DNA from 4 places in the Arthrobacter sp. AL05 genome. Region 1 is predicted to be linked to each of the others. Evidence: riboswitches for the same ligand, from Rfam matches in the RefSeq annotation. Region 1 holds a riboswitch; each other region holds the start of a gene.
The links. Region 1 has a riboswitch for thiamine pyrophosphate ahead of thiC (phosphomethylpyrimidine synthase ThiC). Riboswitches for the same ligand answer to the same signal wherever they lie in the genome.

Region 1 (7,343 bases):
GGTATCCGGGTCGTCCGCCGGGCGGCCGTGTCCTCGGTGCGCACGGACCCGGCCACCGGCGGGATCATCGCGACCGCGATCGTCTCAGGCGGGCAGCAGGAATTCCGGGCCGCCAGACTGCTCGTCGCCACTGGACGCCGGCCGGTCACGAACGGACTGAACCTGGCCACGGTCGGCGGCAAAACCGGGCACCGGGGCGAAATCCTCTTGCAGAACATCCTAGCCAGCTCCCACGAACGGATCTGGGCCGCCGGGGAAGGGACCGGACACCCCGAATTCGTCTACGTCGCAGCCGCCCACGGCTCCCTGTTGGTGGAGAACGCCTTCAACAACGCCGGCCGTGAGGTCGACGCAGCCGGTATCCGGTGCGAATGCCGGGTGCTTCCCCTGGCATTCGTCCCCAGAGCCTTGGTGAACAGGGACACCCGAGGCTTCATCAAAATTGTCGCCGACGCGGACAACGGACGGATCGTGGGAATGACCGCCGTCGCCAAGGACGCCGGTGACCTGGCCGCGGCCGGGGTCTTCATCATGGAAGCGGGAATGACTGTGGAGCCGGTGGCGAACCTATGGAGCGCGTACCTCACAATGGCCGAAGGAATCAAGATCGCCGCCCAGTCCTTCACCACCGATGTCTCCAAACTCTCATGCTGCGCCTCGTGACCAGCTAGGCCTCCACACGGATGCAGCAGGCCTCGTTGAGTACGACTTCATCGATCCAGCCGACCTCCGTCCTCACAGGTTACCGACATCGTCCTCGCACCCTCTCGCCCTCGCTGCCCCGGCACGGATCAACAGTGCAGGCGTCTGCATCATTTCGAATGCTGTGCGTTCGGAGGACTGCCGGCTGGCCAGAGGAGCGCATCATCCTCGGCAGCTGCCGACAGGAGTCTCAGCTTCCGGTGATTCGGCGTGCACTGCGTTGCTGGAGGGCCTGCTTCCGATAATGGCTGCCGTCCGGGGGATACCCGGGATCATCCAGAGCGGTAGAACGGGCACGCTGGGGTGCTACGATTTTTCCATCCACACGGGTGCCCTTGCAAGGGCTGAGATCGGGCTGATGCAGTCTGCGACCGTTGAACCTGTCCGGGTCATGCCGGCGAAGGAAGTAGGAAACCACTGATGAGCTCCATGAATTCACATTCGCTCGCGTACGCCCGAGACCCCGAAAATGGCATTAGGGTCCCTGTCACGGAGATTGCTCTGGAGGACTCTCCGAACGGGACGAAGAATCCACCGTTCACGGTCTACCGGACGGCCGGGCCCGGAAGCGATCCTGTGATCGGCCTGGAGCCGTTCCGGTCCGAATGGATAGAATCCAGGGGCGACACCGAGCCCTACGGCGGCCGGGAACGGAACCTGCTCGACGACGGTAAATCCGCCGTGCGACGGGGTGCCGCTTCTGCTGAATGGAAAGGCGCGCAGCCGGTTCCCCGCCGCGCCCTCGAGGGTAAGACCGTTACCCAGATGCGCTACGCCCGCCAGGGCGTCATCACTCCCGAGATGCGGTTTGTGGCAGTGCGGGAAAACTGCGACGTTGAGCTGGTGCGCGGCGAAGTTGCCGCAGGTCGGGCCATCATTCCCAACAACATCAACCACCCCGAATCCGAACCGATGATCATCGGCAAGGCCTTCCTCGTGAAGATCAACGCCAACATCGGCAACTCCGCGGTCACCTCCTCCATCGCTGAGGAAGTGGACAAACTGCAGTGGGCCGCCCGATGGGGCGCCGACACCGTGATGGACCTCTCCACCGGCGATGACATCCACACCACCCGTGAATGGATCATCCGCAACGCTCCGGTCCCGATTGGGACAGTACCGATCTATCAGGCACTGGAGAAGGTCAACGGTGAGGCCAATGACCTGACCTGGGAAATCTATCGGGACACCGTGATCGAACAATGCGAGCAGGGCGTGGACTATATGACCGTCCACGCCGGGGTGCTGCTGCGGTACGTCCCCCTGACCGCCAACCGGGTGACCGGTATCGTCTCCCGCGGCGGGTCGATCATGGCCGGCTGGTGCCTGGCCCACCACCAGGAGAACTTCCTCTACACACACTTCGACGAACTGTGCGAGATCTTCGCCAAGTACGACGTCGCCTTTTCCCTGGGTGATGGCCTGCGGCCCGGCGCGACCGCGGATGCCAACGACGCCGCCCAGTTCGCCGAACTGGACACCCTCGCCGAACTCACCAAGCGGGCCTGGAAGTACGACGTGCAGGTCATGGTCGAAGGCCCCGGGCACATCCCCTTCCACCTCGTCCGCGAAAACGTCGAGCGACAGCAGGAACTCTGCGACGGCGCCCCCTTCTACACCCTCGGCCCGTTGGTGACCGACATCGCCCCAGGCTATGACCACATCACCTCGGCCATCGGCGCCACCGAAATCGCCCGCTACGGCACCGCAATGCTCTGCTACGTCACGCCCAAGGAACACCTCGGGTTGCCGAACAAGGATGACGTCAAGACCGGCGTCATCACCTACAAAATCGCGGCCCACGCCGCCGACCTCGCCAAAGGACACCCAGGAGCCCACGAACGCGACGACGCCCTGTCAAAAGCACGGTTCGAGTTCCGCTGGCGGGACCAGTTCGCACTTTCCCTGGACCCGGAAACAGCCGAATCCTTCCATGACGAGACGTTGCCCGCCGAGCCGGCGAAGACCGCGCACTTCTGCTCCATGTGCGGACCCAAGTTCTGCTCCATGCGGCTCTCCCAGGACATCCGCGACCAGTTCGGAGGCATGTCCGAACAGGAAGCCATCGCCGGAATGAACGCTAAATCCGACGAGTTCCGCGAATCCGGCGGGAAGGTCTACCTCCCCGAACCCGTCGTGCCCGGGAGCTAGGAACGAGGAGCGGGTTCGGGCAGCGCCGGCACTCCGGCGCCGGTCCTGCCCCGATCCGGAACTAGAGATCTGTTCGGCAGGGTCGGCGGGGAGGGCTGTGAGTCGGCGTCGGTCCCGTCGATCTGCTCGACCATGAGTTCGCGATCCGCCCGGTATTGACGAATCTCGGGGCGGAGGTGGTGGTCTTACTGGCGCAGGAGCTCACGTCCGCTGAGCGAATCGCCGGTTGAGTCCGTCTCCTTGGATGCGCCCCGCTGGTGAGTAGGGCTTTGGAGTTTCTGATTTCTTGCATGAGTAGTTCCGACCGGACCAGCCCGGGGTTGACGTCGGCGCGGCGGGCAACCTCCGAGACCGTGATGGGCAGGGTCAAGTTGTTATTCACTTTTCTTCACCGGCGTTTCGGGCTGGGATGGCGGGTGACGGTACGGTCTACTGACTCGGGTGCGGGGTTGTTTGGGTGCACTTAGCAGGCGCCGGGCCAGGGTTAGGGTTTCTGCGAGGTTGACGGTGGGGAGGTAGGCGCGGGTGATGGCGTTGGCAATGGCGGGCAGTGCGGCTGCGTCAGGGTAGAGCATGTAGAGGGGTTCGTAGCGGGGCTGGAATTTTGCTTTGAATGCCAGCAGGGACCTGAACCCGTAGACAGGTTCCAGGGTCGCGCCGAGCCGGTCGAGGAGCCGGTCCAGGCTGCCGGAGCTCTGGTTGCTTGCCGAAGCTGGTCCGCGCTGTGGTGGTTCGTTGTGCCGGGCCAGCGGCGCTCCAGAGAGGCTGATGAACCCGTATCCTTCGTTTTTGAGGCTGAGTGAGGCGGAAGCGATAAGGAATTCGATGCCGGCACGGAATCCGTTGGTGCGGCGCCGCATGAAGTCCAGGGTCCAGCCTTCGATGGTGCCGTTGTTGTAGACGGGCAGCCAAGAGGCGACGGCGTGGACCATGTGGTCAGTGCCGACGGCAACCAGCAGTCGGACCTCGGGGTCGTTGAGTTCGTCCAGGCTTCCGAGGGTGAATCCCATTTCGGGCATTTTCTTGTCGGCGACCCATTCTTCCGAGATCTCCTGGATCTGTGCCAGTACCGAGAACGATGCGGTCCGGTATGTGGTCCATTCGGCCCTGATCCCGGCTTTGGCGGCGTTATTCATCGCGGTTCGGACGTCTTGGAATTTCTTTCCTTTAAAGGACACCGCATCAAGCGGCAGGATCGTTTCCTGGGCGACCTGCACTGAGCCCCAGCCCAGGGACGCAGCGTGGTCGCGCAGATCCTGGGGGACGGAGTAGAAGCACGGGGTCCAGCCTTGCCCACTGCAAAAACGGGTGAACTCCTCGAACGTGGCATGGCGAGGGGTCACGGGTCCGACCGGGCCGCCCAGGGCCAGGGCAACCCCAGCGATGACACGATAGGCGATGAAACTTTCACCGGTGGAGGAGAACCAGTACATATTCCCTGGCCAGGTCGTCATCCAGGACAAGTTGCCACCGTGGTTGGCTTTCAGTATTTCTCGTGCGAGTCCGGTACCGGAGTGGTGCTGTGTTGGGGCCGGGCGCAGGAAGGTTTTCAAGGTCATGATTGCGGTGACAGCCCAGAAGACAATGCCGACTCCTTCATAGAGAACGGTTGCAGCGGCGCCCTGGGGAACGAACGCCGGGGCAAGATCGAGCATGTATCCCAGCGGCAGAAACCTATCCGGTATATCTGCGAGCAGTTCCCTGGGTCCCGGGACGGGTGTGATGCTGGGAGCCAGGAGGATTCCGGCCAACAGGTAGACGGAGGCAAGGACGGCGGCTGTCTTCCCGGTGCTGACTGCGAGCCGTCGGTAGGTTCCGGCAGGGGCCGACACCGGAAAAAGCCCGCGGAAGATCAGCAGCACCAGCGTCAGCACCGCGGGCAGGAGTAGCGGCAGCACCAGCGCGAGAGGGTGCGTGTACCCGGCAGTTTCGATGGCGCCGATCCCTTCGGGCGCCACGGTGCCCGGTGCTCCCGGATACAGCACCCCTGCGATGGTGATTCCGGCCAGCACGGACAAACCCAGCTGAACCAGCACGGCGGCGGCCCAGGCGAAGCGGCGTCCTCGGCGTAAACCGTCTGCGAGGATCAGTAAGAGAAAAGATGGCAGGACCGCCATGAAAATTGCGCCGGCGCCGGCGCGCAGCTGCAGTTGCGCGCCGGCGCATTCTTTCGCTTGTCCCGGGTCGGCGCACAGGCCTTGGAGTGTCGCCGGGTCCACGGGCTGAATGTTGGTGAACAGGAAACGCAGCACCGATAGCGGTCCCGCGGCGTGCGGCGTCAGGCCGGCGACGACGGGCCCGACGGCCGACACGGCCACCAGCAGCGCGATGAGGACCCGGCCCTCATGCCGGGAGCTGACGGGGCGGACGAAACGGGGCGCCCTCCCACACAGGACCGGGCCCAGGAGCGCCCCTGCACCTGCGGCGCTGAGGCGGACCAGGTCCGCGAACCCGCCGCTGTAGAGGGCCAGGAGTACCAGCAGGGCGAAGACGACGAGGCGGACCCGCCGCCGCCACAGGGTCGGCATCATCGCCGTCCCCGCCATAATGGCCCCGGTCATGAGTGCAGTGGGGCCAAGGAAGAGGTGCCCGCTCATTTCCTGAGTCCAGGTCCCCATGATCTGATGTGCAACCGTGAGGAACGCGAGAGCTGCACTAATTCCGAGTATCTGGCTGCCCAGGGCCGCTACGGCGAACCTGAGGCTTCCCATCCGGTATTCGAGTGCCAGCCCGACTACGAGCACAACTGCGCTTCCCAGCAGGTACCCGGTCAGGTTCTGCGCCCACAGCCCGGAACTCAGAAGCGTCCACCAGCGGCCGGGCAGTGAGTGCGCTGTTGCTGCCACGTTGGGACGCAAGGTGCCGGCCGGGCCGGTGATGAGGGTGGATGTCAGAGCTCCGGCGGCCCAAAAGACCAGGACAAAACCCGCTGTAACCGGGGCACGGCGCAGATTTTCGATCCGGGACAGCCAACGCCCTTGGTGGGGCACGGTTCCGGGATCCGGCGGTGGCACTGGCACGGGAATTCCTTTGAGCAGATGCGGAGGGAACGGAAATTGCCCGAGGCTATCCCGCATGGTTGCTGGTCCTGTGGCGTCGCCGCCGATCCAGCGTCTTTGCATCGAATCCGCGAATCAGGCCAATTCCGGAGATCCGCGGCGCGATGAGTTTGTTCCAGACCGGCAGCCAAGCCAGGATCGCCGCACTGCTGATCAGGACGGATCCGATGACGTCGCTAAGGTAATGCACCCCGAGGTACATCCGGGAGAACGCCACAACGGTTGCGAAAAGGGAGCCTGCGGCAAGTACTGTCAGGCGCTGCCCGGTTCCGTGGGCGAGGACCAGCACGGCGGCCAGCGCCAGGGAGACTGCGAAGGCCGTGTGTCCGGAAGGGAAGCTGTTGTTGCCCGTTTCGGCGATCAGCGCTCCGGTCGCGTCGGCAGGCGGCCGGGAACGGCTGACCAAGATCTTTCCGGCTGTTGAGGCCAGCCACCCGACAGCAACAACGGAGCCGAAGGCCAGCGCCTGAACCGGTCGACGGCGGTACCAGAGCAGGTACCCGCAGATCATCAGCACCAGCGCCAGGGCACCGGCCGGTCCAAGTCCGTAGTGAATGGCCTCACTGAGCGCAGTCAAGGCACTGTTCCTCCCATGACTCAGGAAGATGTCCAGGCCCAGCTCCGGCGCCAGGGGCCCGAAGGACTTCGCGGCCATCCCGGCCGCGGTCGTGGTCGCGAAAATGGAGAGCGCGGCCGTCGCCCACCACCAGGACCGCAGCCCGGGGAAGATCGTGTTCGGGTGTTCGGCGGATGAATCCATCATGTTGTCCTGACAGTGAGCTGGTCGTTGCGGGCCTTATGCCCACCAGCATGGAGCAGCGGCTCTGAGAGAAAGCTGAGAGGATCACCGCCGTTTCTCAGGCGACGCTCAAGCTGCGTCGGGGATACTGCGGTTATCAACGAAAGGGGACCATCATGCGGATCTTGCTGGTCGAGGACGAAACGACACTGGCGGAGACCATTCGACGCGGACTCACTAATGAGGGCTTCGTCGTCGACGTCACCGCCGACGGGGTCAGCGGCCTGTGGGCCGCGACGGAGAACCCGTACGACGTGATCCTGCTGGATCTTATGCTTCCGCTCAAAAACGGGTACGACGTCCTCAAGGAACTGCGTGAACGCCTGATCTGGACCCCGGTGCTGATGCTGACGGCCAAAGACGGCGAATACGACCAGACGGACGCATTCGATCTGGGAGCCGATGACTACCTGACTAAACCCTTCAGCTTCATCGTCCTGGTCGCCAGGATCCGTGCCCTGGTCCGCCGCGGCGCCCCGGTACGGCCCGTCACACTGACTCTCGGGTCCCTCACCCTGGATCCGGGCAGCCGCAATGTGCGCCGTCGCGGCTCCACCATCGAACTGACCGCCCGGGAGTACGGTCTGTTGCACTACCTGATGCGCAGCCACGACCAGGTCGTGTCAAAGTCC
Region 2 (7,343 bases), on a different contig from region 1:
CCGTGGATCACCTGACGCTGGAGGTTGCTCAGATCGACCGTGTCGTCGTCGACGATACCCAGCGTGCCCACGCCCGCCGCGGCCAGGTAGAGCAACGCGGGGGAACCGAGCCCGCCGGCGCCGATCACAAGGACCCTGGCATTCTTCAGGCGGCGCTGACCGGTCACCCCGATTTCCGGAATGATCAGGTGCCGGGAGTAACGCTCCACCTCCTCGGGGCTCAGGCCTTCGGCCGCTTCCACCAGCGGCCCCGGCACTCCGGACGCTGTTGCCGGTGTGGCGGGGGCTGCATTGGAGGTCAACTGGGAGGCCATACTTCAATCTATGCCCGAAGATGCCGCCAGGTCATATTACTGGCACGTAAAGTAGTCGTAACAGCAAGCGAAAGTAGGCCTACAGTGGTTCACCAGGCACCCGTTGAGCAGGGGCAGGCCGGAAAGTCCCCCAACGTCCCGGCCCGCAGCGGATCGCGATCGGCGCGGCTTCCCCGTGACGAACGCCGGGCGCAGCTGCTCGCGGCGGCCCAGGAAGTCTTTGTCGCCAACGGGTACCACGGCGCCGCGATGGACGAGATTGCGGAGACTGCCCATGTCAGTAAGCCCGTGTTGTACCAGCACTTCCCGTCCAAACGTGAGTTGTATCTGGCCCTCCTGGACAGCCAGCTGAGCATCCTGATCGGGCTGCTGCTGGGTGCCCTGAATTCCACGACGGATAACGACGAGCGCGTCCAGGCTGTGATGCGGGCCTACTTCCGCTTCATCGCCAGCGATGACCAGGCCCACCGTCTTGTCTTCGAATCCGACCTGGTCAATGACGTCGACGTCAGCGCCCGGCTGGAGGCTTTTAACAAGACTTTTGCCGACGCCGTTGGGCAGGTCATCGCCGAGGACACCAAGCTGCCGGAGCTGGAGGCCCAACTGCTGGGCCGGGGACTGGCCGGGCTGGCGCAGGTGAGCGCCCGCTACTGGCTGGAAACTGACGGTAACCTCGACCTCGATGTGGCAAGCGATCTGATCTACCGTTTAGCTTGGCGCGGAATCTCCCGCTTCCCCAAGGAAACCTAGGCTACAAATAGACATAACACCCTAAGAACTTTGATTGGCTGGGAGGCCTTGCTGTGGAAGTAAAGATCGGCATTCAGAACATCGGCCGCGAAATTGTCCTGGAATCGGCGCAGGAAGCCGACGCCGTAGCCAAGGTGGTCGGCGAAGCAATCGCGAAGGGCACGGAGCTGCGCCTGACTGACGAAAAAGGCCGCCTGATCATCATTCCCGCGAACGTCCTGGGCTATGTCGAGATCGGCGCCGAGGAAGTGCGCCGCGTAGGTTTCGGCGCGGTCTAGGCACCAGCTGTGACGCCGGGCAGCGCCGTGCTGCCCGGCCCCAGACCCAACCCGCAAGGAGTCCGAACATGCTGTCCCTGATTGTGGTGGTCCTGGTGACCGTCGCTGCTGGTTTTGTCGTGTGGGCCAATGACAAGCGGCACGCCAAGTACGGCATCTCGGTGCCCGCCGGGGCATCTCTCACGGTGGGGATGCTGAGCTGGATTCTTTTTAGCGCCGCGGGGCTGGGCTATCAGTCGGGACTGAGCTGGATTCCGTGGATACTGCCCATCCTGCTGGGCGCAGCCGCCGCCACGGCGTCCGTGCTGTACCTGGGTCGGAACCGCACCAGCCGCGATACTGCCAGGCTGACCGCAATCCTGCGCTACTAGCGAGGTCCCGGCACGCCGGCCGGGCCGGGTTCCGCCCCGGGACCCGCCCAACGCACCTAGAGGAACTCGGCACGGCCTTCCATGGCCGATGATGCCAGTGCGTGCTCCCGCCGCGGGATCCTGCCGCTGCGTTTGGCCAGCCGTCCGGCGATCACCGCGTGTCTAAACGCCTCGCCCATCAGAACCGGATTTTGTGCCCGGGTCACCGCCGTGGCCAGCAGCACGGCGTCGCAGCCAAGCTCCATGGCCAGGGTTGCATCGGAGGCGGTCCCTATCCCGGCGTCAAGGACCACGGGCACGGAGGCACGGGCGACGATCAGTTCGATGTTATGCGGGTTCAAGATGCCCAGGCCGGTGCCAATCGGCGCGCCGAGGGGCATCACGGCAGCGGCGCCGAGGTTTTCCAGCCGCAGCGCCAGCACGGGGTCGTCGTTGGTATAGGCAAAGACCTTGAACCCGCGGCCCACAAGCTGCTCGGTGGCCTCGACGAGCTCCACCGCATCCGGCAGCAGGGTGTGCTCGTCCGCAATGACTTCCAGCTTTACCCAGTCCGTTTCGAGGGCTTCCCGTGCCAGCTCGGCAGTGAGGACGGCATCCCTGGCGGTGAAGCAGCCCGCGGTGTTCGGCAGCACCCGGATGTTGTGGTCCAAAAGCAGCTGGAACAACGACCCCGATTCTGCCGGCGAATAGCGCCGCATCGCCACGGTGGTCAGTTCGGTGCCGGACGCCAGCAGCGCGGCACCCAGACCGTCAAGGCTAGGCGCCCCGCCGGTTCCCATAATCAGCCGGGACCCCAGCTGTACACCGTCGACCGTGAACGGGTCCGCGGCGGCCGGTGAAATTCCCGGCGCCCCGGCGAGTGTGGTGTCCTCCCTGCCGCTCATCCTCCCTGCACCGCCGTGACCAGTTCGAGGTCGTCACCGTCGACGAGCGCTGTGGTGTACCACTGGCTGCGCGGGACCACGTCCGCGTTGCGGGCGACGGCGACCCCGAGTTTCCCGCCGTCGACTGAGTGGCCGTTGGGCGCCAGCGGCCGGCCGGTAACCTGGCTGACCAGCTGGCTGACCGAGGCGCCGTCCGGGAGAAAGTGCCCGGTTCCGTTCAGGGTGATGTTCATACCGCTTCCTTGTTTTCTTCAGGGTGGGTGTTCGGATGGGTGATGATCTTCGGGGACGGCCTCCGGGCGCCGGCTGCGGCCGGTCTGCTGGTTTGACTGCCGGTGGCGAACCTGTCCGGGCGGAAGTGCTTCCAACGGGAATCCACGGTTCCGTCCAGCAACTCACAGCAGATCCTCGCGGCGGCGGGTGTGAGCAGGATGCCGTGCCGGAAAAAGCCGGTCGCTATCATCAAACCGGCAATTTCCCCCGGACGCCCCCGCGCCGCCACCCGGCCCAGCAGCGGCGCGTTGTCCGGGGTCCCCGGCCGGGCCCGGGCAGTGGCCTCCAGCAATTCCAGTTCGGCGACGGCGGGGACCAGCTGCTGGGCATCACGCAGCAGCTGGTAAACACCGCCGGCGGACACCGCCCGGCCCGGGACACCAGCTTGGGTGGCAGCATCCGGGTTGTCGCCGCCGAGCGCGTCTTCGCGCTGGGTGGCGCCGATCACCACCGTGCCGTCCTGCCGGGGCACGATGTAGACCGGCACCCCGCGCACCAGCCCGCGCACCGTGGCGGTGAGCAGCGGCCGTAGTTTCGCCGGGACGCGGAGCCGGAGGATGTCCCCGTGGACCGGCCGCAGGGGAAACTCAAGCCCCGCGGGCAGCCCCTCAAGTGTGGCGGCGCCAAGGCCGTTGGCCACAATGGTGTCCTTGGCCCGGATGGAACCGCCGCCGATGAGGCTGGCGCCAGCCACCCGACCCTGCTCCCAGAACAGCCCGCCGGCACGCCTGGCGATGGTGGTGGAGCGACTGTCGGTGCGCAGCAGTTCCCTGATCCGGGCCAGCAGCAGGCGCGGGTCCACCTGGTGGTCGGCGGGAATATCGAAGGCGCAGGAGATGCCCGGACTCAGCAGCGGCTCTCGCCTTCGTGCCGCACGGACGGTCAGCGGCTCGACGCTGAGGCCGGCAGCCTGCTGGGCGGTGCGCAGGTCCGCGAGCGCCCGGCGGTCGGCGGCGTCGACACCCACGGCGAGGGTCGGCGTGGTGAGGTAGCCCGTCCGGGAGCCCCCCGTTCCGCCCCCGGCGCCGTCCAGTCCGGCCGCGAATGCCGGCCAGAGGCGGGAGGATTCCAGCATAAGCTCCAGGAGGGCCTCTTCCTGGTAGTGCAGTTCGCTCACCGGGGCAAGCATGCCGGCGGCAGCCCAACTGGCTCCTGTTCCGGGGGCGTCGTCGATCAACGCGACAGATCGGCCCGAGCGCCGCACCGCCCAGGCGATCCCGTGGCCAACAACGCCGCCGCCAATCACGGCCACGTCGTAACATTCGGGGTTTTTGAGGTCATCCGCGGCGGCCGCAGCCGAGGTTGCGTCGCTTTCACGGGCCGTGCCGGGGACGAAGGTGCCGTCCATAGAGGATTCCTTCCCTACGCCGGTACTAACCGGATCAGGTCAAGCGGTCGGCTGCTACGCCCTCTCAGCCTGCCGTTGCCGGTCGCCAGTGGCGTGGACGGCGGCGGGCTCCCGCGGTATTGGCCCAGTGTAGAGGAACTAGGCTGGAAACATGAGCCAGGATGCCGCCCACACCACCGCCCGCCTTTATCTCTGCACCGACGCGCGCCGGGACCGCGGCGACTTTGCAGACTTCGTGGACTCGGCCTTTGCTGGCGGCGTCGACATCATCCAGCTGCGCGACAAATCCCTGGAAGCCGCCGAGGAGCTGGAACTGCTGGCGGTCCTGCAGCAGGCGGCCCGCCGTCATGGCCGGCTTTGGGCAGTCAACGACCGGGCAGACCTCGCCTCCCTGGCCGGGGCGCCGGTGTTCCATATCGGGCAAAAGGACATCCCGTTCGGGGCGGCGCGGGACATCCTCGGCCAGGACACCGCTATCGGGCTGTCCACCCACACTCCGGCCCAGGTGGACGCCGCGATAGCCGCAACTTCCGGCCGGAACGGTCTGACCTACTTCTGTGTTGGCCCGGTATGGGCCACCCCCACAAAGCCGGGCCGCGCCGCCGTCGGACTTGACCTCGTCCGCTACGCGGCGGACGCGATCGGCGGGTCAGAGGCCCAGCAGCGGAGAACTGCCCGGAGCGAGGCTGCGGGGAACCTCTGGGGCGCGCGGCCGTGGTTCGCGATCGGCGGCATCGACCTGGGCAATGTGGAGCAAGTGGTGGCCGCGGGCGCCGGCAGGATCGTCGTGGTCCGCGCGATCACCGAGGCCACCGATCCCGAGGGCGCAGCCCGGGCCCTGCTTGCCGCCCTCGACGCCGCGGAACGCTAAGGCCCGCCTGCTCAGCCGGCAAGGCCGAGCTGCGTCATCCGGCGTGCGTGGTTCGCTGCCAGTTCCCGCAGCAGGGCTCGGACAAGCTCCCTCGGCCCGTCCTCATCCGCGCCGATCAGCCGGTCGGCGAAGGCGTGCTCGAAGCTCATCCGCTGCGCCTGGTTGAGGACCTCCCCCAGCAGTCGCCGGGCCCACAGTGCCAGCCGCGACGCCAGCTTCGGGTCATCTGCGAGGGCGGCCCGGAGCCGTTCCCGCAGCACCGCTGCCGCTTCGTCGCCGGCCTGGACCTGCTCCACCACGGCACGGGTGCCTGCGTCGAGATAACGGGACATGGCGCGGTAGGCGTCGGCGGAAACGGTGTCGATCACGTACGCCTTGATGAGGGACTCGTGCCAGTCCGCCGGGCGGGTGCGTTTATGGAAGTGGTCCACCGACGGCTGGAACGGCAGCATGGCTTCCTCGGTGTCCAGGCCCATGGCTTCGAGCCTGGAGCTGACGAGTTCGTAGTGCTGGAACTCGATCACGGCGATACGTCCCAGCGCTGCCCGGTCGTGCAGGGTGGGCGCGTACCGTGCGTCGGAGGAGAGCCGCTCGAAAGCGGAGAGTTCGGTGTAGGCCATCACGCCGAACAAATCCCTCAGAAAGCTGTTGTAGCGGGCGGGATCAGCCGGGAATCTGCTCATGGTCCAAGACTAATAGTGCAAATGAAGCTACTCTGATTTCCGTGTCCCAGCATCGCTTGACCCCGAATGTCCACCAGCAGGAGAGCCTCCTTGCCGAGGCACTCAACACGTTGCGCACAACCCTGGAGCTGCCCGGACCGTTCCCCGAGGACGCGCTGCGGGAAGCGAAGGAAGCCGTCGCCGGACACGAACTGCCGGAGCTGGATTTCACCCACATCGACTTTGTGACCATCGATCCTGCGTCTTCCACCGATCTGGACCAGGCCCTCTTCATCGACCGTTCCGGCGCGGGATACAAGGTCTTCTACGCGATCGCCGATGTCCCCTCCTTTGTTGTCCCCGGCGGAGCGCTCGACGCCGAGACCCGCCGTCGCGGCCAAACGTACTACACCCCGGACGGCCGGATCCCGCTGCACCCGGAAGTCATCAGCGAAGAAGCCGGAAGCCTGCTGGCCGGGCAACGGTGTGCCGCCTTTGTGTGGGAATTCGAGCTGGACACCACCGCGGAGGTGTCGGAAGTGCTGGTCCGCCGTGCCACAGTCCGCAGCCGGGCCCAACTCAGCTACCGGGGTGTCCAGGCCGACCTCGACGCCGGCACGGCCGCGCCGCTGCTGGAGCTGCTCAAGGAAGTCGGGATGAAGCGGGTAGAGCTCGAACGGCTCCGCGGCGGCGCCAGCCTGAACATGCCCGAACAGGAAATCGAACAGCTGCCCGACGGCGGCTACCGGATTGTAGCTGCCCCGCCGCTGCCCGTGGAAGACTGGAACGCCCAGATTTCGCTGATGACGGGAATGGCCGCAGCAGGGATCATGCTCGAAGGCAAAGTCGGTATCCTGCGCACCATGCCGGCGCCGGATGAAGCGTCGCTGGCTCATTTCCACCGCCAGACCCGCGCCCTTGGCAGGCCCTGGAACGCCGACATGAGCTACGGCGAATACCTGCGCACCCTGGATCCCACGGATCCGCGGCAGCTGGCGATCGTGCACTCGGCCGGCATGCTGTTCCGCGGCGCGGGCTACACGCCCTTCGATGGCACGGTGCCCGGGGCCGCGGTCCAGGCAGCCATCGGCGCCGCCTACGCCCACTCCACGGCCCCGCTCCGACGCCTGGTGGACCGCTTTGTCCTGGTGATCTGCGAGGCGCTCAGCAACGGCACGGCTGTCCCGGCCTGGGCCCGGGAAGCCCTGCCGTCGCTCCCGTCGATCATGGCAGCCTCGGACCAGCTGGCCGCCAGGCTGGAGCGCCTCTCCCTCGATACCGTGGAGGCGGCGCTGCTGGTCAACCACGTTGGCCAGGAGTTCGACGCCGTCGTGATCTCCGGCGCTAAACCCGCCAGGAGCGGAAAGAACAGCACCGGCAAAAACGGCACCAATGCCGCCGGCACCACCGGCGGGCCCGCCGGAATCGTGCAAATCGCCGAACCCGCCGTCACTGCCCGCTGCCCGGGCGAACTGGAACCCGGCACCCAGGTCCGGGTGCGGGTGGTCGCGGCCGACATCACCACCCGTGAGGTCCGGCTGGAGCTGGCCGTCTGAGCGATCGGCGGCCTTGCCGCGCCGTCAGTGGCCGCC
Region 3 (7,343 bases), on a different contig from region 1:
GGTGGTTCCTACGCCGTCGATCCGGACCCCGAGCATCTCCAGGTAGAAGCAAAGGTCCTGCACCATGTAGTTGGGGCTGGCGTTGCGGATGACTGTGGTCCCGCCGCGGTGGGCGGCTGCCATGATGGCGTTTTCGGTAACGGTGTCGCCGCGTTCGCTGAGCACAAAGGACCGGTCCGCCGCGTCCGCGGGCGGCGCCTGCACGGCGTAGTAGCCGGACTTGGCGTCCACGCTGAGGCCGAACTGGCGCAGCGCCTGCATATGCGGCTGCACCGTGCGGGTGCCAAGGTCGCAGCCGCCGGCATAGGGCAGCCGGTATTCGGCGGATTCGTCCAGGAGCGGGCCCAGCAACATAATGACGCTGCGGGTCCGGCGGGCCGCCTCGATGTCCATCGCGTCAAGGTCCAGGGCCGCGGGGCGCCGGATCTGAAGATCACTGGCGTTGAGCCAAACGCATTCGACGCCGATACTCGTCAGCACCTCGACGATCCTGTTCACTTCTTCGATGCGTGCGAGCCGGCGCAGGGTGGTGGTGCCGCGGTTGATCAGGCTGGCGCACAGCAGGGCGACACCTGCGTTTTTGCTGCTGTTGACGTCCACCGAACCGGACAGGGTCCGGCCGCCTTCCACCCGCAGATGCGTCATGGCGGGCCGCCCCACCTTAACGATGCTCCGGTCAAAAATAACCTCAAGACGCTGGATCATTTTCAGGCTCAGATTCTGCTTGCCTTGTTCCATTCGGGCGATGGCGCTCTGGCTGGTTCCCAGCTCGGCGGCCAGCTGGCCCTGGGTCCAGCCTTTTTGCCCGCGGGCATCGCGGAGTAACGCACCAACGTGTTCAGCAGTCTGTTGAGTCATCCCGCAAAAATATCATGGGTGACGTATTTCTCCGGTCATTTCAGATAAGACGCCGGAAAAATCGCTGCGATACCCGTTCCGTGCGATAATTATCGCTATTGCCGGGCAAGGAAGACCATGTTCCAGGTGCCTGCCGCCAACGACGCCGCGACGGCGGAACCGGCGATCAGGAGTCCGCCGAGAACCACCCAGACGTCCAGGGCGCTGAAGGTGGATTTCCGTGCCCAGGTCCGCGGCGCATCGCCGAAGCCGCGGGCCTCCATAGTGACAGCGAGGCGGGAGGCGCGCCGGACGGCCTGCACCAGCAGCCCGAAGCTCTGCCCCAAGGTGGCGCGGAGCCGCTGCAGGGGGTTCCCGTGGGAACCCACACCGCGGGCACGGCGGGCCATCCCAATGGTGTGCCACTCTTCGGCCATCAATCCCACAAGACGCATCGCGGCAAGCGTTCCGAGGACAAAGCGGTGCGGGAGTTTCGCGTTCTGCGCGAGGGCGTCCGCCAGGTCCGTGGGATCCGTACAACTCATCAGCAGCACCGCCGGCAGCGCGATGGCCAGCCCGCGGACCATAAAGCCGACCCCTAGCTCCAGGGAACCGTCGCTGATGGACCAAATCCTGGCATCAAGCAGAATACGGCCGCTGTCCGGCGCCAGGATGGTGGTACTCCAGCCGCCTAGCGCCGCGGCCAGGATCAAGGGCCAGCCACGGAGCCAGAGTAACCCGGGTCGCAGCCCGGCCAGCGGAAGAAGTGCCAGAACCAGGGCCAATGCCACCGAGGCCGACACCCAGTCGATCGACAGCGCCAGGGCAAGGGTAATGAACACAACGGCGGCGAACTTCGAGAGCGGGTTGGCCCGGGTCAGCAGGGCATGATTGCCGCGCAGCGTCAGTTCCTGTCTCATGGTGTGCTCAACGTCCCGGCCCGCGGCGCACGGGGGCCAGCTCATCGGGCTCCGCTTGATCGGGGACCTGGAGGCTGAGTTCGGTCCCTCCGAGGACGTGGCTGAATTCGGCGTCGTGCGTCACCGAGACGACGGCGGTGCCGGCGTCGAGGAGTTCGGAAAGGAACGAGGCCAGTTCGGCCCAGGTGTTGGCATCCTGGCCGAAGGTTGGTTCGTCGAGGATGAGGACGTCCGGATGGGCTGCCAGGACGGTGGCCACCGACAGGCGACGTTTCTCGCCCCCGGAGAGTGTGTACGGGTTCGCGTCCACGAGCTCCGCCAGCCGGAGCCGCTCGAGCAGTTCGTCGACGCGTTCCTCGCCGCGGCCCAGGTGCCGGGGGCCGAACATCAGCTCATCAAGTACCCGCCCCGTGACGAACTGGTGCTCAGGTTCCTGGAACACTGTGCCGATCCTTGAGATCAGCTGCCGGGCCTTCCACTTGTACGGATCGCTCCCGGCACCGGAGCTGAGTTCCGGGGTGGCCGAGACCGTGCCGGAGACCGGCGCGAGCAGGCCCGCGAGCGTCAGGGCGAAGGTGGACTTTCCCGATCCGTTGGGGCCGGTAATGGTCAAGGCCTCCCCGGCGCGGACCCGGGCAACAATGCCGGACTGGACGGGCGCCGGCGGAATGGGTCGAAAACCGCCCCGGAGGCCCGCCCGGCGCGGCCGTTCGCGGGACACGGCCAGGTCCTCAGCGGCAAGCAGCAGTCCCGCTGTCGGGGTGCGGGCAATCTGGCCACCGGGCGCCCCGGCGGCGGCCCTGCCGACGGCCGAGGCGGCGGCCGATGCCGGGCCGGCGGGCCGCGGCCGGTGACGCGTCCGGGTCTGCGGCACGTAACCGGGCACCCAAACACCCGCCGCGGTGAGCATGTCCCGCGCCTGGTCCAGGACCTGGTCCGGCGGTCCGTCGATCAGCACCGCGGTGTCCGTCGCCGAGCCCGGCTGCAGCACCACAATCCGGTTCACGAGGTCTTTCCAGACGGCAACCCTGTGCTCCACGACCACCAGGGTAGCGCCGGTCTTGTCCAGGCAACGGCCGACGGCATCACGAAGCTCCAGCACTCCGGCCGGGTCCAGGTTGGCGGTGGGCTCGTCGAGGAGAATCAGTCCGGGGCGCATCGCCAGGATGCCGGCGAGGGCCAGGCGCTGCTTCTGGCCGCCGGACAGCGCCGACGTCGGGTGGTCCAGCGGCAGGCGGCCGAGTCCGACGTCGTCGAGCGCTTCCGCTGCCCGGGTCCAGATGTCGGCCGGGGGCACTGAAAGGTTTTCCGCCCCGAAGGCGACGTCGTCGCCCAGGCGCGAGAGCACCACCTGCGTCTCCGGGTCCTGCTGCATCAGCCCGGCCCGGCCGCGCCGCTCCCGGGGTGATGCCCCGTCGATCAGCAAGCTGCCGGTCTCCTCGGCATCCCCGTCGTCCGCCGGCCCGCGGCCAGCGGCTCGCCCGGCGTCCCCGCCGGGCGAGTCGCCGAGTACACCGGCCAGGGCGTGGAGGAGCGTGGATTTGCCGGCACCGGATGGTCCCAGCAGCAGCACACGTTCCCCTGCCTGAATGTCCAGGTCAAGGCCGCGGACTGCGGGCCGGGTCCGGCCCGCGTGCCACCAGCCCCAGCCACGCGCGGTGATCGCAGCCGGGCGGACCCGGTCGGAGGATGTCATCAGCCGTGTGCGCGGGTCAGGAAAAGACCGGCTCCGCGGCCGCCTTGCGGGAGGCGAAAGAGCCCAGCACCCCAGTCCTGGCCAGGGCCCGGGTGGCGAGCCAGGACAGGCCGCCGGCGATCACGGCGCCGGAGATCACAGTGAAAACGATGTAGGCCAGCTTGTCACCGGAGGCATAAGCGATGTTCCAGCCCCAGGGCAGGAACGAGTCATTCAAGCCGCAGAACAGGCCCGCCCCGGCGCCGGCCAGCAGTGCCACCGGCAGGTTGAATTTCCCGTGAAAGGACGGCACATTGAACTTCTTGTAGAGCACCGCGGCAAAAACCAGCTCGGCGCCGAGGCCCTGCAGGATGCCTGAGATCAGCACTGTGGTGCCGTACTGCGAGCCCATGATCAGCTCGCCGGTGGCGGCCACCGATTCGCAGAACAGTGCAGCACCCGGCTTGCGGATGATCAGCATGCCCAGCACGGCCGGGAGCATCCAGCCTCCGGCGTAGAGCCCGGTGAGCGGCGGATAGAACGCATTAACGGGGGCAGAAACCAGGTTGGCACCCTGGGACCAGGCCCAGAAGATCACGCCGCCGGCAACCGCAATGAGCGCCGCCACCACAATGTCCACCACACGCCAGTTGTGGCTGTACCGGACGGGCGCGCCGGCTGATCCGGGTTGTACGGATCCGGGCTTGGCAGATGTATCAGTCATATCGTCCTCCTGAGGAACAGGAGGGGAGAGTGGCCCGGGCCTGCAGCTTCCGCTGCCGCTCCGGCCACTCTGAGAACTCGACTCCCTTGCGCCGGTACTAACCGGATCAGGTTCGAGGGTCTGCGGCTGTCCGCACTCTCAGCGCCCACCTGTGGTCTCCCCGGATTTCCCCGGTGATGCCCGACGGCGGCGCTCCCCTGTCGTATCTAAAAATCGCCCTTGTGGGCGTGACCCACTTTACACCCGTGGAGGTTTGTTTTTCCGGAGTCGGCCGTCACAATCCGCCGGCGCCCGGGACGGCCGGCCTAGTAGAGGCAGCAAGCACGGGAACGCCGGATGCCGCGCCCTGCCGGCCACCAACGGCGGCGAACTAGAACGGGAACCCTAACAAGTGACCAACTCACCAGCGCGGTCCCCCCCGGCTACGACCCGGACTCCGGGGACGAGCAGCCGGGCGGCGGGTTGAGGAGGGATGGTCGCCACCGTCACAGTGTCGGGGTTGCCGCAAAAGCCGACCATAAACTGGTGGACAAAGCCCGCGCGGAAATACTCGGCCGCCCCGGGACGTCAGGCTGAGCTGCCGCCGTTGTTAGCGCCTCGAGCCGTCCGGCCGGCAAGGCGGATCAGCGCAACCCCCACGCCCACGAACCAGGCCCACATCAACACTCCGTATCCGCCGTAGAACTCCGGAACAGTATGCCGTAGCGCCTCCGCAACGACGCCGAGGCCGCCGATCGCGATCCCCAGCCAGGCCAGGGTCTGCGGCAGCACGCCCTTCAGCATGACGAAGGAGATCAGCAGGATGCCAAGCGCGGAGAGGACTCCGACGACGGCCGCCGTGTTGTTCTCGGCGACGATCGCCTCGGCGGCGGTCGAGTAGCGGAGCCGGGACGCGTCGTCGTCCGCGGCCGCGTAACGGTCGCTGAGATATACCAGCACCATGGATCCCCGGCTGGTGACAGGGACGGCCATGATCAAGGCCCACGGCACGGCCCCGACCACGGCGGCCAGCAGGGCACGGCTCTTGTCGAGCGGGGCGAGCGCCACGAACAACGCCACGAATACCACCACCGGCAGGATGTTCGGCACGATCCACAGCAGTTGTTCGGCAATGTAGATCCCCTTGTTCCGCGCGATGAATGCCAGCGTCTCGGCGCCGCCGTGGACCGGAGGCGGGGCGAGGAAGTCCAGGACCAGCGCGAGAATCAGCAGCGCCACGAAAAGAATCGAGGAGATGCCGGCCCAGAGATAGAGCGTCCGCCATGTCTGGCCGTCAGCCGACGGGAGGTCCGGCCGGGTGTGGGCAAGCGAATGGGTTTGGGGCTGTTCCATACTTGAAGTTACGTCTGCCCCGCCCCACCGGACAGGGGCGTTGGTCCCAAGCTGGCCCGGGTCCGCCCGCAGGTCCCCAACTGGACCGTCGGGCGAGGAACGCTAGGCTAGGGGAAGCCCTGTTTCCCTCCCGCAAGGAGTTGCGAAGAATGAATATTTTCATCAAACTGCTCGGCGCCGGCGTCAGCCTGCTTGCCGGCTACGTCGGCACCAAGCTCGTGGACACCGTCTGGGAGAAGTCCACCGGCAATAAGCCACCCAAGGGCCACGAGGACGATGTCCCCACCACCCTGCGCTCGGCCCTGACTTTTGCGCTGATCTCCGCGTCCGTCAGCGCCATCATCCAAGTACTCGCAAATCGCGGCACCCAGCGGGCGGTTGCACGCTTCGCCAAAACCCAGGACCTGGTCTAGGGCGCATCCTCTAGCTTCACCGCCCGCCGGTGTCCCCGGCGTCGTCGTCAGTGAATCCCCGGGTGCCGGCTGCCTGCTGCACCACGGCCTCCAGGTCGTCGGTGCTGAGCAGCTCCGGGTGGAGGTGCTTGGTCCGGTACCCGGCGCGGCCGACCATATGCGCGGAAACCGGAACCGTGAGCAGCTGGAAGATCCATGCCACCACCAGCACCGGCCAGACCCACCAGGTGCGCATTTGAAGGCCCAGCGCGAACAGCAACAGGAACAGTCCCAGCACCTGGGGCTTGGTGGCTGCGTGCATCCGGGTCATCAGGTCGGGAAAGCGGAGCAATCCCACCGCCGCAGCGAGGGACATCAGGGCACCGACCACCATAAAGACAGCCGAGACGGCGTCGATCACGGTGTCGGCGGAAAATGTCTCAGGAGGCACTGCTTTTCTCCCTCCGGTCGGCAACGAAGCGGGCTACCGTGACGGAGCCGACGAACCCGATAAGGGATACCGCCACCAGCAGCATAAGGTTGTTCAGGTGCCGGTTCACTGCCATGTCGATGCACATGGCCGCCCCCACGATGGCCAGGAGCACGTCCGCGGCAAGCACCCGGTCCAGCAGCGACGGACCCCGCGCGATCCGGATGATCGCCCCGCCGGCGGCCAACGAGAGCACCACCGCGGTCACGGTCAGGACTAGCGCCATCACGGCCCCACCTCCTGGTTGAGTGCGGACACTTCGGCTTTGGTCCCCATGATCCGGATCAGCCCGGCCTCCGTGTCGCGGACGTCCTTGCGCAGTTGCGCGGCGCCTGCTGCGTTGCGGACGTTGATCCCGTGCACATAGAGCGTGGATGTGGAGCGATCCACTTCCACCACCATGGAACCGGGGATCAGCGCGGTGACGTGACCGGTCGCCGTGACCAGCAGGTCAGAGTGGCTCCGGAGCGGGACGGCCACAACGGCACTGACCACCTTGGGTCCCTTGGCCGCTGCCAGGTACAGGACCTGGCAGCTCGCTGCCACCACTTTGGCCAGGAACACGAGTACAAACGGCACTGCACGGAGCAGGTTGAAGCGCCCGCCCAGTTCCACCGGCGGCAGGTAGAACAGCCGGGCGACAACGACCGAAATCAGGGCTCCGAAGAGCAGGTTACCGGGGCTGAAGTCCCGCCAGAGGGCGCCCCAAACCACTACGAGCCATACGAGCAGCGGCAGTTCCTGCCGCAGCGAGATCCGTTTCCGGCTCATTTGGAGGCCTCCTGCGGCTGTGGCCCGGGCCTCGGCGGAACCGGCGCATCTTCGCCCAGGACCGCCTGGATGTAAGAGGTCCGGTCCAGCATGTCGAAGGCAGACTGGTCCGCGACCTTGAACAGCGGGCCGGCGAAGATGGTCAGCCCGACGCCGAAAAGCACCAGGCCTAGCGTGGAACCCACCATGGTCCGCGGCAGCA
Region 4 (7,343 bases), on a different contig from region 1:
GAACATTGGCCTTAGCTGTCACCTCGCGGCGGTTAACCGGTGTACTTCGGTTCAGTAGCCGGAGGTTCCGATGAAGACCTGGATAAACGCGAAGAAAATGGTGGCAACCACTGCGACGTAAAGCAGCGCGGTGATGACCCAGCCGGAGTCGCCCAGGATCCTGGTTGGGCCCGCCGGCAGCCTGATCACGCCGTGCGTTACGTTGCGGACTGTGACCCAGACGAAGAGCGGAATCATGGCGGCCCAGACGATCATGCAGAACGGGCAGAGGATATGGATGGAGTACAGCGCCTGCGACCAAAGCCAGACCACAAACCCGAAGCCAAGGGTCACGCCGGCCTGCAGCCCCAGCCAGTACCAGCGGGCAAACGCGGCTCCGGAGAGAATTCCCATGGCTGTGGTGATGATGACCGCAAAGGCCACGATTCCCATAAACATGTTGGGGAAGCCGAACACCGAACCCTGCCAGGTCTGCATAACCTGCCCGCAGGAGATCCATGGGTTCACATCGCAGACTGTTACATGGTTCGGATCCTTGAGTACCTCGAGCTTTTCCAGCACCAGGGCCCCGGAGGCCAGCCAGCCAACGACGCCGGTGATCAGCAGGAGCCACGCGAACGGGCGGTCGCGTGTCATCGGCGGCAGCTGAAGTGCGTCGGCTGAGGTGCCGCGGCGTTGCTGCCGCACGGCTGCCTCGTCGGTGGCGCTGGAGATGCTGGGCATGGAATGGATGTCCTTCGCTTGGATGCAACTGGTCCGATTGTATCGCCGGACCCTGGAGGGAGTCCGGACGCTGTTGCCTTCATGGGGGATTCGGTCCACGGGGCAGGCCGGATGCCCCGCTTACGCCTGCTCGGACGTGTCCTGTGAGACAATGATCGTGGCTGGAACCCGATCCACATCCGGGTCCCGGTCCGGCGATTTTGTTCCCAAGACCGCCAATGATGAGCAGGGAGCCACGGATCCTCTGATCCAGGCTGTCCCGCAATGCCATTGGACGGCACCTGGTTGTGGTGTGTAGATCAACGGGTTTCAGAGCAATTCCGCCGGCTCTCCAGGGCTGCCGCACCCCACTGCCGGTGCGAACCTGAGGGTATTCAATTGACTTCTGTCAATGCCCGCGGGTGTTGACAAATATTTGCCCCAACGGGTGCCGGATGTGGCGGCATGTCAGGGGCAGGAGTGTCGCCATATATGGATAATGACCAGGTTGTAACAGGCAACGAAGACGTGCTGGCCGCAAGTGCCGGGGCAGCTGATGAATCAGCGGCCGCGTCACCGCCGAAACGGCCCGTCCGGACCCGCCGCAAGACCCTTCCCAAAAGCGGTACAGGCGCCGCGGAGACCGTCGCGGACACCGCGGTCCCCGCGGAGGTGCCGGACGCTCCGGCCGCCGAAACCAAGGCCCCCGCCCGCCGCTCACGTGCCCGCAAGGTAGCCGAGCCGGCCGAATCCGTTCCTGCTGCGGACCCGGCACAGACCCCGGACGTTCCCTCTGATGTCCCTGCCGGAATGACAGCCGCAGCCGAGGCCGCCGACGCCCCGGCCGAAAAGCCCGTCCGTCGCCGCGCCAGCCGCGCCAAGGCCAAGGCCCCGGCCGCAGGGACCGCAGCTGACGGGGCCGCCAGTGCGGAACCGGAAGCCGCCGCCACGGAAACCGCAGGCGTTACCGCCGCCGCCAGCCCGGTCGCGGATGAAACTGCCGCCGAGGCCCCGGCAGCAGCCCCAGCCGCCGCGGCAGCTGAAAGCCCGGCAACTGAAAGCCCGGCTGCTGAAGCCCCGGCGGAAGCCTCGGCTGCCGCTTCGCTGTTCATGGAGCCGGGAGCGGTTACCTCAATGATCTTCCAGGCACCCGACCTGGCCGCCGCGGCCCGCCCTGTCCCGGCCCCGGCTGCCGCCGCAGCGGAAGCTGACGACGACGACGACGAAGAAGGCGAGAGCGAGGACGCCGGAAGCCGCCGCCGTCGCCGCAGCCGCGGTCGCCGCGGCCGCAGCAGCCGTGGAGCTGAGAGCGAACCGGGTTCCGAAGACGAATCCGACGACGCGGATGACGCTGAAGAAGGCACTGGCGAGCAGCTCGAAGACGGCGTGACCTCCCGCCGCCGTCGCCGCCGCCGTCGCGGCGAGCAGGATCTGGAACTGACCGGCGGGGAGGACGACGACCCGCCCAACACGGTGACGCGCGTCCGTGCGCCGCGCACAGCCAGCGAGGCTCCGGTGAACAACCGTGTCACCTCGCTCAAGGGCTCCACCCGCCTGGAGGCGAAAAAGCAGCGCCGCCGCGAATCCCGCGATACCGGACGCCGCCGCACCGTCATCACCGAGGCCGAGTTCCTGGCCCGGCGCGAATCGGTGGACCGCCAAATGATCGTCCGCCAGCGCGATGACAGAATCCAGATCGGCGTCCTCGAGGACGGCGTGCTGGCCGAGCACTTTGTCTCGAAGACCCAGCAGGATTCCCTGATCGGCAACGTCTACCTGGGCAAGGTCCAGAACGTACTGCCGTCGATGGAAGCCGCCTTCGTCGACATCGGACGCGGCCGCAACGCCGTGCTGTACGCCGGCGAGGTCAATTGGGAGTCCGTCAACCTCGAGGGCAAGCAGCGCCGGATCGAGAACGCGCTGAAGTCCGGCGACTCCGTGCTGGTCCAGGTCACCAAGGATCCCGTCGGGCACAAGGGCGCCCGCCTCACAAGCCAGATCTCGCTGCCCGGCCGCTACCTCGTCTACGTACCCGGCGGTTCCATGACCGGAATCTCGCGCAAGCTGCCCGACGTCGAACGCAACCGCCTCAAGCGGATCCTCAAGGACCGCCTGCCCGAGGATGCTGGCGTTATTGTGCGCACCGCCGCGGAGGGTGCGTCCGAGGAAGAACTCACGCACGACATCAACCGGCTCCGTGCCCAGTGGGAAGGGATCGAGGGCCAGTCGAGCTCAACTAAGATCCTTGCCCCCGAACTGCTCTACGGCGAACCCGATCTGACCATCAAGGTAGTCCGTGATGTCTTCAACGAGGACTTCTCCAAGCTGATCGTCTCCGGTGAGGAAGCGTGGGACACCATCGAGGCCTACGTGACCTACGTAGCCCCCGACCTTGTCGGCCGGCTGGAGAAATGGACCAAGGACTCGGACATCTTCGGTGCCTGGCGCATCGACGAGCAGATCCACAAAGCACTGGACCGCAAGGTTTTCCTGCCCTCCGGCGGCTCGCTCGTAATCGACCGCACCGAAGCCATGACAGTGGTGGACGTCAACACCGGCAAGTTCACCGGCAGCGGCGGCAACCTTGAGGAAACCGTCACCAAAAACAACCTCGAAGCGGCCGAAGAAGTTGTCCGGCAGCTCCGGCTCCGCGACATCGGCGGCATTATCGTGATCGACTTCATCGACATGGTGCTTGAATCGAACCGGGACCTGGTACTGCGCCGCATGGTGGAGTGCCTGGGCCGGGACCGGACCAAACACCAGGTCGCGGAGGTGACTTCGCTGGGCCTCGTGCAGATGACGCGGAAGCGGATGGGTACCGGGCTGCTGGAAGTTTTCGGCGAACAGTGCGAGGCCTGCGCCGGCCGCGGCATTGTGACCCACGACGAGCCGGTGGAGCACCGCCGCGCCAACGTCGTTGCCGCCGAGCATCACATTCCCCGTGCGGAGCAGCCTGCCCCCCCGCGGACCGAACGCAAGAGCCGCCGCCGCGGACGGGGCGGCCAGGGCACGGACGAACAGTCGGTGCCGGCCGCAGCGCACCCCGAGCCCACCGACGCTGAACGCCATGCCAAGGCCGAAGCGACCCGCCACGCGCTGGCGAATATCGCTGCGGCGGCGCATGCTGCCCATCTGCATGACGATGAAGCGGCCACGGGAGTCGACGCCGGGGTCCGCCAGGCCGCTGTTGAGGCAGCCGTCGAGCTGGCCGCAACGGAGGAGGCTGCCGGACGTCCCGGCGCCGTGCTGACCTTCGGCGGCGAACAAGTCGCACTGCCGTTTGTGGAGCATGCCGACGAGTCGGGTGCGCCCGCGCTGACCATGGACCTGCTGACCGAGGCTTTCGCCCAGCTGGGTGACAGCGGGGAAGTCTCCGCGGCGGATCCCGCTGCACCGGCTGCGAAGGCGGCCGCAGCCCGGACTGGACCGGCGGCTCCGGCGCGTGCCGGCGGAACCGGCCCGGGCCGCGCCCAGGCGCCAGGCTCCCAGACGGAGGCGGCCCCCGAGGCCGGCGCCTCCCGTGCCCGCCGCGGACGGCGCAACCGCAGCGCCAGCCGCGCGCAGGGAGCAGCCAACGAAACCTCGGTAGAGCAGCGCCGGGAAGCGCCGCAGGCTGCCGTTTCGGTACACGAGGCAAAGGCCCCGGCAGCAGCAACAACGCCGGCGGCCAAACCGGCCACAAACGAACCGATTATCCTCGGCGTCGGCGTTCCGGCCTCGGAACTCTAACCCCAAGAAAGTTCGGGAAGGCCGCGGGTGCGGTCCGGGCCGCGTAGCAATACGCCAGGTTCGGGCCGTGCCCGCGACTTCGTTAAAGGATGCGGCTAGGCTTGGTCCCTGACACGGGGTGCCGCGCATCGAGCCGGCTGAGATCCAGACCCGTTGAACCTGTCCGGTTAGCACCGGCGAAGGGATGTCTCCCATGACCGCCGCCTCCCCGTTTCTTCCCGCTGTCCCCGCAGCCCCGGCATCCCGGATCCCGCGGGTGCTCACGATCGCAGGCTCGGACCCCTCCGGCGGTGCCGGGATCCAGGCGGACCTGAAGAGCATTGCCGCGCATGGCGGCTACGGCATGGCCGCCATCACCGCCCTGACCGCACAGAACACACGCGGCGTCAGCGCCATCCACGTCCCGCCGGCAGATTTCCTGACCGCCCAGCTTGACGCGGTCAGCGCCGACATCCGGATCGACGCCGTCAAGATCGGGATGCTGGGGGACGCCGCCGTGATCGACGCCGTCCGGACCTGGCTGGCGAAGGTCAGGCCCGCCATTGTGGTGCTGGACCCCGTGATGGTGGCCACAAGCGGTGACCGGCTGCTGCAGGCGCCGGCCGAATCGGCGCTGCAAGAACTGCTGCCCTACGCGGACCTGATCACGCCGAACCTCGCCGAACTCGCGATTCTGCTCAACGAACCCGTCGCCGGCAACTGGGCTGCGGCGCTGGAACAGGGCAAGCGGCTTGCCGCCGGCACCGGCACGACCGTCCTGGTGAAGGGCGGCCACCTCGACGGCACCGGCGCTGCGGGCGGAGCCGGCGAGCACGGCGACGGCTGCCCGGACGCGCTCGTCAACACCTGCGGGGTCCTGGCCCGGGACGTCATAGTAGTACCGGGGGAGCGGGTCCGCACCAGCAACAGCCACGGAACGGGATGCTCACTGTCCGCGGCGATGGCGACCGTGCAGGCCCGGGTCGGGGACTGGGAGGCCGCCTTGCGGGAAGTTAAGCCGTGGCTGGAAGGGGCGCTGCGCACCTCGGCGGACCTCGACGTCGGCAGCGGCAACGGCCCGGTCCATCACTTCCACCATGTCCAGCATCAGACCGCCCATCACGGTACGGGTGCCGGCGGCGGCGAACTGCACCGGGTCCCTGCCGCGGGTGAATTCGCCCGTGGGCTGCGGGAAACCGCTGCTGCCGACCTCGAGGCCATCTACGGCCTGGACTTCATCACGGCCCTGGCGGACGGGTCCTTGCCGGAGCAGGACTTCGCGTACTACCTCGGACAGGACGCCCTGTACCTGAACGGCTATTCGCGGGTCCTCTCCCGGGCCGCCGCGATCGCACCCACGGAAGACGAACAGCTCTTCTGGACCCGCTCCGCACAGAATTGCCTCAGCGTCGAAGCCGAACTGCACCGGACCTGGCTGCGCGGACGCACGGCGGAGCGGACGCTCGGACCGGTCACCAAGTCCTACGTAGACCACCTTCTGGCCGCCTCGGTCACCGGGAGCTACGGAGTGCTGATCGCTGCGGTACTGCCGTGCTTCTGGCTCTATGCCGAGGTGGGACAGGCACTGCACAACCGGTTCCTCGCCGCGGGTGCGCCGGAATCGCACCCCTACGCCGCGTGGCTGCGCACCTACGCCGATCCGGAGTTCGCCGACGCCACCCGGCAGGCCATCGCCCACACCGACACCGCAGCCCGGGCGGCCTCACCCGGCGAACGGGACGCCATGACCGTGGCCTTCCGGCAGTCCGCCCGCTACGAAGTGGACTTCTTCGACGCGCCGCGCGTGCACGCCTGAGCCGCGGGACAGCAGGGAGCCTGTACGATAGGGAGGCGCGGTTCCGGAAGTCGTTGCGGCAACGTCCTGTCCATACAGGGTGTCACCTATCACGTACCTCCCTTCGGAACCAGCCTCATTTGCGGCCGAAGGCAAAATTAGCGTAGTCTAGATCTTCGGTGCTTACGCCAACACTTGGGTTATGACCTTGAGGACGCTCCACTTGATTTCAGGTGCGAATGTCCACGGGATAGCTCATGGGTTCCCCCGGGGAACCCACCGGCGTAGAGGCACAGCGTGAGCCGGACCATCAACTTTGGACCCAGGTTCCGCACGCAAATCTAGTAATAAACGTCGAGAGAAGTGAGTTCCCCAGTGGTGTACGCGATTGTCCGCGCAGGCGGCCGGCAAGAGAAGGTTTCCGTTGGAGACTTCGTTACCCTGAACCGCGTCCCCGGTGGAGCCGGCAGCACCTTTGAGTTGCCCGCACTGCTCCTGGTAGACGGTGACAAGGTCATGTCTGCTGCTTCGGACCTGGCCAAGGTAAAGGTTACGGCTGAGATCCTTGAGGACCTTCGCGGTCCCAAGATCGTCATCCAGAAGTTCAAGAACAAGACCGGTTACAAAAAGCGCCAGGGTCACCGTCAGGAATTGACCAAGGTCAAGATCACCGGTATCAAGTAACTACTCGTTACTGTTCAGGTTTTCAGCAGATTCCCCAGAATTTTAAGGCAGGCATTTCCAAATGGCACATAAAAAAGGCGCGAGTTCCACTCGCAACGGTCGTGACTCGAACGCCCAGTACCTCGGCGTCAAGCGCTTCGGCGGTCAGGTAGTTTCCGCAGGCGAGATCATCGTCCGCCAGCGTGGAACCCACTTCCACCCGGGCGCCGGCGTTGGCCGCGGCGGCGACGACACCCTGTTCGCCCTGGCTCCCGGAGCCGTCGAGTTCGGCACCCGCCGCGGTCGTCGCGTTGTGAACATTGTGGCTGCAGCAGCTGCAGAGTAGTACCTACGTTTTAAATCGGTGGGGCGGGCCATTAGGTCCGCTCCACCGGTGTTTTAACCGCATTACAATCATCCTGAGCGTCTTTGCACGCTTACGGGAACAGCACTGAGGAGATCCACGTGGCGA

Region 2: another riboswitch for thiamine pyrophosphate. It lies ahead of thiO (glycine oxidase ThiO); the one in region 1 lies ahead of thiC (phosphomethylpyrimidine synthase ThiC).
Region 3: another riboswitch for thiamine pyrophosphate. It lies ahead of QK287_RS02240 (ECF transporter S component); the one in region 1 lies ahead of thiC (phosphomethylpyrimidine synthase ThiC).
Region 4: another riboswitch for thiamine pyrophosphate. It lies ahead of QK287_RS12450 (bifunctional hydroxymethylpyrimidine kinase/phosphomethylpyrimidine kinase); the one in region 1 lies ahead of thiC (phosphomethylpyrimidine synthase ThiC).

Annotation. Positions count from the first base shown of each region.
Region 1 is NZ_JASBRC010000022.1:17,081-24,423, reverse strand. Features, by position in the region: partial or broken gene QK287_RS17210 (FAD-dependent oxidoreductase) at 1-663, shown strand, start outside; TPP riboswitch at 1,018-1,125, shown strand; gene thiC (phosphomethylpyrimidine synthase ThiC) at 1,123-2,853, shown strand; gene QK287_RS17200 (DUF2156 domain-containing protein) at 3,228-5,873, opposite strand; gene QK287_RS17195 (phosphatase PAP2 family protein) at 5,920-6,675, opposite strand; gene QK287_RS17190 (response regulator transcription factor) at 6,828-7,343, shown strand, end outside.
Region 2 is NZ_JASBRC010000004.1:87,507-94,849, forward strand. Features, by position in the region: gene moeB (molybdopterin-synthase adenylyltransferase MoeB) at 1-314, opposite strand, end outside; gene QK287_RS06720 (TetR/AcrR family transcriptional regulator) at 399-1,064, shown strand; gene QK287_RS06725 (DUF3107 domain-containing protein) at 1,118-1,342, shown strand; gene QK287_RS06730 (hypothetical protein) at 1,411-1,713, shown strand; gene QK287_RS06735 (thiazole synthase) at 1,770-2,597, opposite strand; gene thiS (sulfur carrier protein ThiS) at 2,594-2,830, opposite strand; gene thiO (glycine oxidase ThiO) at 2,827-4,218, opposite strand; TPP riboswitch at 4,212-4,343, opposite strand; gene thiE (thiamine phosphate synthase) at 4,370-5,089, shown strand; gene QK287_RS06755 (ferritin-like fold-containing protein) at 5,101-5,772, opposite strand; gene QK287_RS06760 (RNB domain-containing ribonuclease) at 5,814-7,307, shown strand.
Region 3 is NZ_JASBRC010000001.1:472,321-479,663, forward strand. Features, by position in the region: gene QK287_RS02225 (UDP-N-acetylglucosamine 1-carboxyvinyltransferase) at 1-858, opposite strand, end outside; gene QK287_RS02230 (energy-coupling factor transporter transmembrane component T) at 954-1,757, opposite strand; gene QK287_RS02235 (ABC transporter ATP-binding protein) at 1,765-3,453, opposite strand; gene QK287_RS02240 (ECF transporter S component) at 3,470-4,156, opposite strand; TPP riboswitch at 4,222-4,365, opposite strand; gene QK287_RS02245 (DUF4386 family protein) at 4,724-5,488, opposite strand; gene QK287_RS02250 (DUF4235 domain-containing protein) at 5,638-5,901, shown strand; gene mnhG (monovalent cation/H(+) antiporter subunit G) at 5,918-6,331, opposite strand; gene QK287_RS02260 (monovalent cation/H+ antiporter complex subunit F) at 6,321-6,596, opposite strand; gene QK287_RS02265 (Na+/H+ antiporter subunit E) at 6,596-7,141, opposite strand; gene QK287_RS02270 (Na+/H+ antiporter subunit D) at 7,138-7,343, opposite strand, start outside.
Region 4 is NZ_JASBRC010000009.1:100,162-107,504, reverse strand. Features, by position in the region: gene QK287_RS12460 (vitamin K epoxide reductase family protein) at 52-723, opposite strand; gene QK287_RS12455 (Rne/Rng family ribonuclease) at 1,195-4,434, shown strand; TPP riboswitch at 4,539-4,636, shown strand; gene QK287_RS12450 (bifunctional hydroxymethylpyrimidine kinase/phosphomethylpyrimidine kinase) at 4,628-6,229, shown strand; gene rplU (50S ribosomal protein L21) at 6,584-6,892, shown strand; gene rpmA (50S ribosomal protein L27) at 6,954-7,217, shown strand; gene obgE (GTPase ObgE) at 7,337-7,343, shown strand, end outside.